Puniceicoccus vermicola: one gene and its partner. Each later gene encodes a partner of the first gene's protein in a complex. Links are inferred from orthologs where the notes say so. Each region holds a gene or a part of one and is shown in the gene's direction. Other genes may lie near its edges.

Region 1 (4,676 bases):
CCGCAACGGCTCTTTTCGGAAGGCGTTAATGTGAAAATTTGTGGGCAATAACACCATTGTTACATTCTCACTCGACATTTGGCATCAAAAGTGCACTAATCCCGACTCGAACCGGGCAACCGTTCCGGATTTCGAAACAAAACAACTAATACAAACCAACTGATATGAACAAACTCAGCAAGATCCTGCCCGCCGCAGTTGTCTTCGCGACCGCATCGTTCTCGACCGCGATCGCTCAGGAAGAAGAAGAATCCTTCCCAATCGAAGGCAACATCGGAGTAACCAGTAACTATCTTTTCCGTGGTGTAACTCAGACCGGTGATGGCGCAGCCGTCCAAGGTGGACTGGACTACGCTCACGAAAGCGGCGTTTATGTCGGAACCTGGACTTCCAACGTGAACTTCGCTGGCGGAACTGAACTCGACGTATACGGCGGATACGCTGGTGAATACGAAGAAGTCGGTTACGATGTCGGTGTTGTCGGCTACCTCTACCCTGAAAAGGACGGGGAAGACGCGAACTTCGCTGAACTCTACCTAGGCCTCTCCTACGACATGTTCGGTGCTGGTGTTGCTTACACTTTCTACAGTGAAATCGACGACGGTGCCTTCGCCGAAAACGACCTCTACTTCTACGTTTCTGGCGGATACGACATCACCGAAACCGTGTCTGTTTCCCTGACCTTGGGTTACTACTTCTTCGACGCGGCTAGCGACAGTGACTACTTCCACGGTCAAATCGACCTCACGAAGAGCACCGACCTGGGTGACTTCACCTTCTCCTACTCACAGGCTGACGAATCGGATCTCGCTACTGACGATCCTCTCTTCTTCGTCTCCTGGGGATTGGGATTCTAAGTCGATCTAGACTTTTTTACGGGAAGGCCGCGCCGGAAGGCGCGGCCTTTCTTTTCCTCAAACACTGATCGAGTCGCCCCGCGACCCGGTCACGAAATCTGGCAAAAGCACGACTTTTGCGAAAATCCATTGACATTCCGGCCTGCGGCCGTTTTCTTCCTCCGTTTTTCCACAATGAAAACCACTTTAGCCAAACCTGCCGAAATCGAACGTAGCTGGTACCTGGTCGACGCCTCCGAAGAAACTCTCGGTCGCCTCGCTGTCCGTATCGCCAACGTTCTTCGCGGCCGCCACAAGCCTTCCTACACCCCGCACATTGATACGGGAGATTACGTCGTCGTCATCAATGCGGACAAGGTGAAGCTCACCGGTAAGAAGGAAGAACAGAAACAATACATGTTCTACACCGGCTACATGGGGAACGAGCACTACCGCAACGTGGCCGACTTCCGCGCCAAGCGCCCCGAGTTCATCATCGAGAATGCTGTGAAGGGAATGCTCCCCAAGAACAAGCTGGCTCGTGAGATGATCAAGAAGCTTAAGGTCTACGCGGGTGAAGAACATCCCCACGGTGCCCAAGAGCCGACTTCTTTTCCTTTCTAAGATAATTTCTCCGACCTATGAGTGAGACAACGACTATTTTCTCGGCCACAGGCCGTCGCAAGCGCGCTTCCGCACGCGTCCGCATCAAGCCCGGCAGCGGTGAAATCACCGTCAACGGCAAGACCTGCGCTGAATTTTTCCCAACCGAGCAGGCACAACGTGCCGTAGCGGCTCCACTCATCACCGCTGAAAAGCAAGACTCCTTCGACGTGATCGCACGAGTCAATGGTGGTGGAATCACCGGTCAGGCTGGAGCTGTTTCTCTCGGAATCGCTCGGGCTCTGCAGAAGTATGACGCAGAACTCCGCGCCCCTCTTAAGAAGGAAGGTCACCTTCGTCGCGACCCTCGCGAGAAGGAGCGGAAGAAGACCGGTCAGCCCGGCGCCCGCAAGAAGTTCCAGTTCTCGAAGCGTTAATTTTCAGAAACGGGATCCCAGTGGGCCCCTTGATTCCGCATATCTTGCGCAATGGGTTGACTGGTCGGCAAGAATCCCGTTTCGCGCCTTCAACTTTTTCAAAGCTGCTGAGCGCACTGTTTTTCAGTGCGCTCGCAGCTTTTTTGTTGATTTCCTGCAGCCCTGGCGGCCGAGCAGTCTTTGAAGAGACTGACGAACCCGAATACGTCCGCGGGAAGAAGTTCCTCCGCCAAGGCGAAGATGAGCAAGCGCTCCTCGCCTTTCTGCGGGTCATCGACAACCGCACCGACTCCCCGGAGTCACACCTTGAAGCGGGCTTGATTTACCTGAATGATATGAACCAGCCGATTCTGGCGATCTATCATTTCATGAAGTTCCTGGAGCTTCGCCCCGACGCGAAGCAAGCACCCGAAGTCGAGAGCCTCATCGATACGGCGAAAAAGGAATTTGCCCGCACCCTACCCGGTCGACCGTTCCAAAGCGGAGTCGAGCAAACGGATTTGCTGGAGGTCGTAGAGCGACAGCGCGAAGAAAGCGATCGCCTCAAAAACCGGATCAGCCGATTGGAACGTGAGAATCAGGAACTCCGGCGGCGCTTGGGAACCCTTTCCGCCACCGCAAACCCCGGCTCATCCTCATCCAATCGTTCAGGCGGCGCAGCAGAACAGCCCGCCGTCTATGTGGTCCAGCCCGGGGACACCCTTTCCTCGATCGCCCGCAAAGTCTTTGGTAGCAGCGCCCGCTGGGAAGAAATTTTCCAAGCCAACCGCAACCTCCTCCGGAGCCCCAACGACCTCCGTGTCGGCCAAGAGCTGCGCGTACCGGGCGAATGAAGATTCTTTCCTGCAATCTGGAGAACTTTCGCAATATCGAAAGCGCCCGATTGCGATTCGAGGGAGATCGGATCTTTTTTGTCGGTTTAAACGGACAGGGAAAATCGAACCTCTTGGAAGCACTCGGGCTTCTCCACGCCGTGCGCTCCTTCCGCACCTCCGACCTCCGCCATTTAATCCGTCGCGAGCAATCGATGGCTCGTATCTATTTCGAACTGGAGTCCGGCGCCCCTGATCAGGAAACCGTCCTCCTCCAACTGAAAAGAGCCGGAGGACGCGAAGTGGAACTCAATGGAGAGAGATGCCCGACTCTTGGCGACTTTCTCTCGCGCTTCCCTGCTATTGTCCTCGCCACGGACGATGTTCAGATCATCCGTGGCTCCCCCAGCATTCGCAGGCGAATGATGGACCTCCATTTCGCTTCCTCTCAAAAGAGCTACTACGAGGCATTGAGGGAGTTCACCCGCGGACTCGCTTCGCGCAATCGACTCCTGAAGAAAGGTGCCTCCGACCAACAGATTCGTGCCCACGATTATCCTCTCTCCGAAGCGGCAGCCTCACTCAGCCACCACCGCCAACGGGGAACCGAATCCCTATCGCCCCTGTTCACCTCCATATTCCAGAAAATATCCGGAGGGAAGGATGACCCTGGACTCCGCCTGAGGAGCTCTTTCCAGAAAGGTTCCGCAAAGGAGCTACGAAACATCTGGAACGAGGGTCTTGAGCGAGATCGACTCCTCGGCTCAACACAAACAGGTCCACATCGAGATGATTGGATTTTTTCCACGGAGACCGGGACCGCTCGCGACTACGCCTCGGATGGGCAACAACGCAATCTGGCAATTGCCCTGAAACTGGCCCTTTTTCGCGATCTGGCTTCCCACCTCTCAGAAACTCCCGTTCTTTTGGCCGACGACATTCTCGGCGAGTTGGACGCCCGGCGGCGCAAAGCCTTTTGGGAAACCCTGCCTTCGGACTGCCAGGTATTTTCGACGGGCACCGAGTTTGATCCTGACCGACATCCGGGAGACTGGGAAGTGTTCAGAGTTGAAGAAGGGAGATTCGAACGCACCTCTTGATCAGGTATCCTTTTGAACTCCATTCAAAACCCTGATTGAATCATCGAACTGTGAGAGAGCTTATACTGATTCGCCACGCAAAATCCGGGTGGGAACACCCTCATCTCAATGACTTTGATCGTCCATTGGACGACAGAGGTCTCCGCGACGCCCCCAAAATGGCCAAGCGATTCGGTCCCCGCTGGGATGCCCCAGATCTTCTCATCTCCAGCCCCGCCATCCGCGCCTACCAAACCTCGCAGTTTTTTCGGGAAGAATGGAATCTGCCGTGGGAGCGCTACCTCCTACAGGATGCAATCTACGAGGCGACTCCAGAGACCCTGCTCGCAGTCTTACAACAATTCGATGACCAGGCCCAGCGCATTGCCCTCGTTGGCCACAATCCCGGGATCAGCTCGCTTCTCCATCTTCTCTCGGGGGAAGACAAAGAGTTGAAAACGACCTGTATTGCCAGATTGACGACGAGTCAGAAATCATTCGCTGTCGGCGAATGCGAGTTCGTCGATCATCACAGCCCACAAATGTATTGATCAGGCCAAGCCTTGAAGGGGCTTTACTACCGTCGACGCCACTTGCCCGAATGGGCTACAGTGAGTTGATACTTTCGTTCGGTCTCCCGGATAAGAAACGGCATCGAGCACTCATCAACGAGCTCGAAATGCGGATCCAGAATCGCCTTCAGCTCCTCCGCTGAATCAGGACCATCCACCTGCCCTCCGATCCACTCTGCGGGTTCGGTATGTTCCTCCATCCAAGTAAAGGGTGAATTGAGAACCAAGTAACCGCCGGGCGTCACGAGTCTCGGTAGTTGTTGCAGAAATTGCCGCGGATGATGAAGGCGGCAAAGAAGATTGGCTCCCAGCACCCAATCAAAGGCGTCCAATTCCT
Region 2 (4,850 bases), on another replicon or contig:
CCCGTGAAGATTTGGAGCACATCCTCCTCAATACCAAGAATTCCCTCATCCAGCAGTATTCGAAACTGCTGTCGATGGATGGAGCTGGCCTGCGGTTCACCCGCGACGCCATTGGCGCGATTGCCGAACAGGCGATCGAACTCGGCACTGGTGCCCGCAGCCTCCGTTCCATTCTCGAGAAGCTGATGCTCGAAGTGATGTACCAGATTCCAGACGATCAAAACATTGCCGAAGTCGTCATCAACCGGGCTGTCGTCGAAGGCAAAAAACGCCCAACCCTGAAGCGGAAAAAGCGGGAAGACCGGAAACAGGATGCCGCCTGAGCCGGCCAGAAAGAAAAAGAAGGTCGATTACGAGGCGCTGAACGCGCCTCTGATGCAGATCCCCGGAATGAAGGTGGACGCCGTGCGCGCTCTCCTCAACGCCGGAGTGCGTGAGATCTACGAACTCAGCGGTCGCGCCCCGGAGGTCCTATTCGAAGAGTCCCGCGCGAAAGACCCGGAAATCAATCCAGTCCTTCTCCCCTACTTCCGTATGGCCGTCTACTACGCCGAGACCGACCGTCCCGACAAGTCGTTGATGAGCCCCTACGCCTGGGAAAGCTGATAGGCGACGGAGAGACACAGCAAAAGTACCACAGGCTGCCAGCCTGTGCCGCAAATCGAGAGCTGGAAGCTCTCGCTACTTTGGGCAGCCAACGCTCTCGCATGACTTGAGTTGGGCGATCCCCAAAAGCAGATTTCCCGTACCTGCTCAGCTTTCGCTGCGCGGCTTCACCTTTCCGAACTCAATAGAGGAAACGAAACTAATTTTTCCCTGAAAAGACAGCGACGGAACTGAGAGGCAACGCATAGGCGCAACAAAAGTACCACAGGCTGCCAGCCTGTGCCGCAAATCGAGAGCTGGAAGCTCTTGCTACTTTGGGCAGCCAGCGCTCTCGCATGAATTCAGTCGGGCGACCCCAAAAAGCAGATTTCCCGCACCCGCTCAGCTTTCGCTGCGCGGCCTCACCTTTCGCAACCGCAGGAGGACCGCCGAGAGCCAAACGGGGATGGCGCAGTTAAAAACGGCTACCCCACCGGAGCCACCGCTTCACCGATTTGCTCATCAGCCGAAACTCATTAAACTGTCATCCATGGACTCGGAAATTCCTTATTCACTACCGGACACCGTTCCGGGGATGACGCTTCCCAACGTGGTCCTGTTTCCACAGGCCACGATCCCGCTGTTCATCTTCGAGCCTCGCTACCGCAAAATGCTGGCCCAAGTGCTCGAGGGAGACAGCCTCATGATTCTGGCGACCCAAGATCAGGAACGGGCCCGCCACGAAGACACCTTTGAGCCCTACCATCCGTCTGCCACTCTCGGCTTGGTGCAATCCAGTCAGAAGAACCCCGATGGCACCTCCTCTATCCTCGTGCAGGGATTGATGCGGGTGACCGCCGAGACGACCTACCAAGAAGATCCATTTCGCATTTTCTCCATTCAGCCTGTTCACAGCGAACCCGGTGCCAGCCCCCTCGAACTCGAGAAGCACGCCAACCACCTCAACGCGCTCGTTCAACGCCGTTCTGAGCTCGGAAGCAAAATTTCGAAGGAAATCCTCCGGTTTTTCGAGAAAATCGATGATCCTGAAATCCTGGCCGATGTAGTTTCCCACTCCCTAATCCCCCAAACGGACAAGAAACTGCAGTTGCTACAAACCTTGGTCGTCCAGAAGCGCTACGAAATTCTCTTCGAATACCTCCGGAACGAAATTCGCGAACTCGAACTCATTTCCAAGTTGAAAGGAAACTTGGGCGAGGATCGCATCGGATGGAACTGAGCGAGCATTCTCCCATAAAATCCGATTTTGTGAAAAGAAGTTGGGGAAAATCGGTTGACAGGTCCCCCAAAAAGCTCATTCTCCTCTCTTTTTCGTCATGAAAGTCGTCTCTTCCATCAAGTCGCTCAAACACCGTCACCCTGACTGCCAAGTCGTGCGCCGTCGTGGCCGGATCTACGTCATCTGCAAGACCAATCCGCGCTTCAAAGCCCGCCAAGGCTGATTCGGAACCCAAACATTTTCCCGAGATGAAAAAAGATATCCATCCCGACTACACTCCGACATGCTTCGTCGACGTGTCCACCGGAAACCGCTTCATGACCCACTCGACCGTCAAAGCTGACCGCCGCGAAGATATCGACGGCGTCGAGTACAAGATGATCATTTGCGACATCACTTCCGATTCCCACCCGGTCTTCACCGGTGAGAAACGCTTCGTCGACACCGCCGGACGCGTTGAGAAGTTCCAAAACAAGTTCCGCCGCGGACGCCGCTAAGCGAACGAAGTTTCCATTCAATTTCCGAAAAGGCACCCTCTCGAGGGTGCCTTTTTTTTGAAGTAGCTGGGTTGCTTCAGCGCCCACCTCAAAAACGGCGAAGCGATTGACGAATCGCAATGTTTTCTCCAGCCGATGCCGCCTTGGCCGTATCCGCGCAAGGCTGAAGCCATGGCCAAATGGCCAATTTAAGGATTTTAGCGGGGAAATTTTGACATTGGCGACTTTTGAAGAGGAACCCCTGAAACTAGTGTCATTCAAGCCATGCCCCACGTAGCTGGGTTGCTTCAGCGCCCAGCCAGTGCGTCAGCCCTCTCCGATTGTTTGGCTTCGCAGAACCGACCCCCATCCATCGTCCGAGTGACAGCAAAGGGCGCTTAAGCGACCCTTCGACTTCACCTCAGAACCCAAAGGACACCGAAGCCCCCCAATAAAGGTAATCCGTATAGCCACTGTCCTCGCGACCCGAATAACGGGCTCCGAGCGAAGCAGAAGACACCTCGTTAAACTCATAGACCAAATCAACGTAGACTTGGAAGTAGCCGTAGGAATTCTCCGGTTTTCCGGGAGCCTGATCGCTATTGGCATCATTAGCCTGGGCCAACCCGCCCTTGAATCCCGTCTGCAACGAACTCTTCTCCGCAAGGCGAAACTGCTCTCCTACCGAGAGCTCCACCAAAATCTGCTCGAGGGCAAAATTGTAATAGACGAAAGCAGCGGGCCGCAGCGGAAGATCCGCAATGATTCCAAGGAAAGGCTCTTCCTCTTCGCTGGGAACGGATCCATCATCGGGGAACCAATAATAAGTAAGCCCACCCGACAGAGCAAAAATCGGCGTCAGGGGCAGACTATAACCCGCGTAAAAATTAACTTCGTCAGAAGGCTCACCACTGATGTCCTGACTCGCCCAAACGCCCCCATATAGGTCCCCTGGCCCCAAAGGATGTCCAGCTTCCAAACTCGGCTGAAACGACTCTTTGCCCAGCTCCTCTCCCCGAAAAATGTAACGCGATTCAAAGGAGAGAACCGTCGAGAGAGAAAGATCCTCCAAAAAATAGTTCTGGGCGGACAGCGAAGAAACCACACCCCAGCATCCCGCAGTCAGGAGAAATATTCTGCTCGTAGAAGTCGCAATCATCAGCAAAGAAGCTGGCCTCGGAGAAGGGCGAGAGTCAATGCAACAGTCGAAAGCGCAGGCAGGTCGAACAGGAGACTCGAATAGACCGGGCAAGGCTGAAGGCCCAGGCCCCAACTGTAGGTGGGTCGCTTCAGCGCCCACCGGGGCCCGCCGAAACGAAATCCGATGCTTCGACGCAGTGCAATAAATAGCGCGCCCAAACATAGCAACTCAGAGCTATCGAAGGAACCTCAAGACCCCCATGTAGAATTCCACTCAATCGGACTGTTACCGAGTGGGAGTGACGATGAGAAACTTCATCTCCGAATGCTGCATCCAGAATCAAGGATTCGTCCCAGAGCATCCGTGGGCAAGGCTGAAGGCCATGCCCTACCGGGAACCCGCCAAAACAAAACGCAAGGCTCCTTCATACCCAACGGACCGAAATGAACTCCGCGCTCCGACTCACCGTCTACCGGCAACCGTCCACCGTCCTCCGATCACCGTCGACTGAACACCGACCACCGTCCACCGACTACCGATCACCGTCCACCGCGGCACCGTCGGCCGCTTCGCGGGACTGGATACGGATGGCGCTGAGACCAGCCTTGCGGGACCAGTCCATGACTTGGGTCAGCGTCTTGACCGGAGTATCTTCATGGACGGCGAGGAGGACTTTGCGATCGGGATTGGCTTCCCCGGCCACTGACAGGGCCTTCTGGAGGCCGTCGGCGCTAATGGACTGCTCGTTGAGGAAGAGGTCTCCGTTCTCGTCGACGATGAGGCGGAGGTCTCCCCGCGACTCGGAGCTGCCTGCGGTTTCGATGGAGGGAAGCTCGAGGTTGAGCACTTTCGGCTCCCGAAACTGCATGGTCATCAGAAAGAAAAAGATGAGGACCATGAGGACGTCCACGAGAGGGACGATGTTGATCTCGGCCCTGCGCTTGCGGGTCCGGGAACGAAGCGTCATGACTCCGAGGCCCGCCGTGAACGCGCGACCAAATGTTCGACCACTACTTCCAAGCGAGCCGCATGGTTATCGACCTTCCGATTGAAATAGGCAGAGGCCACCAGAGCGGGAATGGCAATCGCCAGCCCAAGAATCGTGGTCGTTAGAGCCAGCGAAATCCCGGCCACAAACTCCTCCGGATCCGGGATACCCGGCTGATCGGCAAAGGTGGCAAAGACACTGACCAATCCGGTCACCGTCCCCAACAGGCCGACCAACGGCGCCCCACTGACGACAAAATCGAGAATGAACAGGCCGCGCTCGAGGCGGTTGACCTGCAATCGAGCAAAGGCCTGAAAGGTCTCGGGATCCGGGGAGACGCGCGCGAAGAAACGGACCAACTCGGCGGCCGTGGAGTGGTCGTTCTCCCGAAGTTCCGGCAACTTTCCGTCAAACAGGGCC

The links. Proteins that work in one complex are often made in the same cells at the same time.
Region 2: rplM (region 1) and H5P30_RS19855 share a complex: the UniProt entries of both Escherichia coli proteins name them as parts of the 50S ribosomal subunit. The link is inferred for Puniceicoccus vermicola from one-to-one orthologs.

What each region holds. Positions count from the first base shown.
Region 1 is NZ_JACHVA010000005.1:31,354-36,029, reverse strand. What follows is about bases 1-2,745. They hold rplM (50S ribosomal protein L13), read left to right. Parts: upstream 1-1,031; coding sequence 1,032-1,460; downstream 1,461-2,745. Other genes in these bases: recF (DNA replication/repair protein RecF), read left to right, coding at 2,706-2,745; H5P30_RS00300 (Cell division protein CpoB), read left to right, coding at 2,023-2,709; rpsI (30S ribosomal protein S9), read left to right, coding at 1,478-1,876; H5P30_RS00315 (TorF family putative porin), read left to right, coding at 165-857; H5P30_RS00320 (glycosyltransferase family 4 protein), read left to right, coding at 1-29. Also shown: more of recF, read left to right, coding at 2,746-3,788; H5P30_RS00290 (histidine phosphatase family protein), read left to right, coding at 3,839-4,318; H5P30_RS00285 (putative 4-mercaptohistidine N1-methyltransferase), read right to left, coding at 4,345-4,676. UniProt on the Escherichia coli protein: This protein is one of the early assembly proteins of the 50S ribosomal subunit, although it is not seen to bind rRNA by itself. It is important during the early stages of 50S assembly.
Region 2 is NZ_JACHVA010000138.1:67,436-72,285, forward strand. The notes cover bases 779-3,697. They hold H5P30_RS19855 (type B 50S ribosomal protein L31), read left to right. Parts: upstream 779-2,073; coding sequence 2,074-2,322; downstream 2,323-3,697. Other genes in these bases: H5P30_RS19845 (LON peptidase substrate-binding domain-containing protein), read left to right, coding at 1,136-1,825; ykgO (type B 50S ribosomal protein L36), read left to right, coding at 1,923-2,048; H5P30_RS19860 (TorF family putative porin), read right to left, coding at 2,723-3,460. Outside these bases: ATP-dependent Clp protease ATP-binding subunit ClpX, read left to right, coding at 1-323; H5P30_RS19840 (hypothetical protein), read left to right, coding at 313-606; H5P30_RS19865 (hypothetical protein), read left to right, coding at 3,747-3,953; H5P30_RS19870 (ExbD/TolR family protein), read right to left, coding at 3,975-4,409; H5P30_RS19875 (MotA/TolQ/ExbB proton channel family protein), read right to left, coding at 4,406-4,850.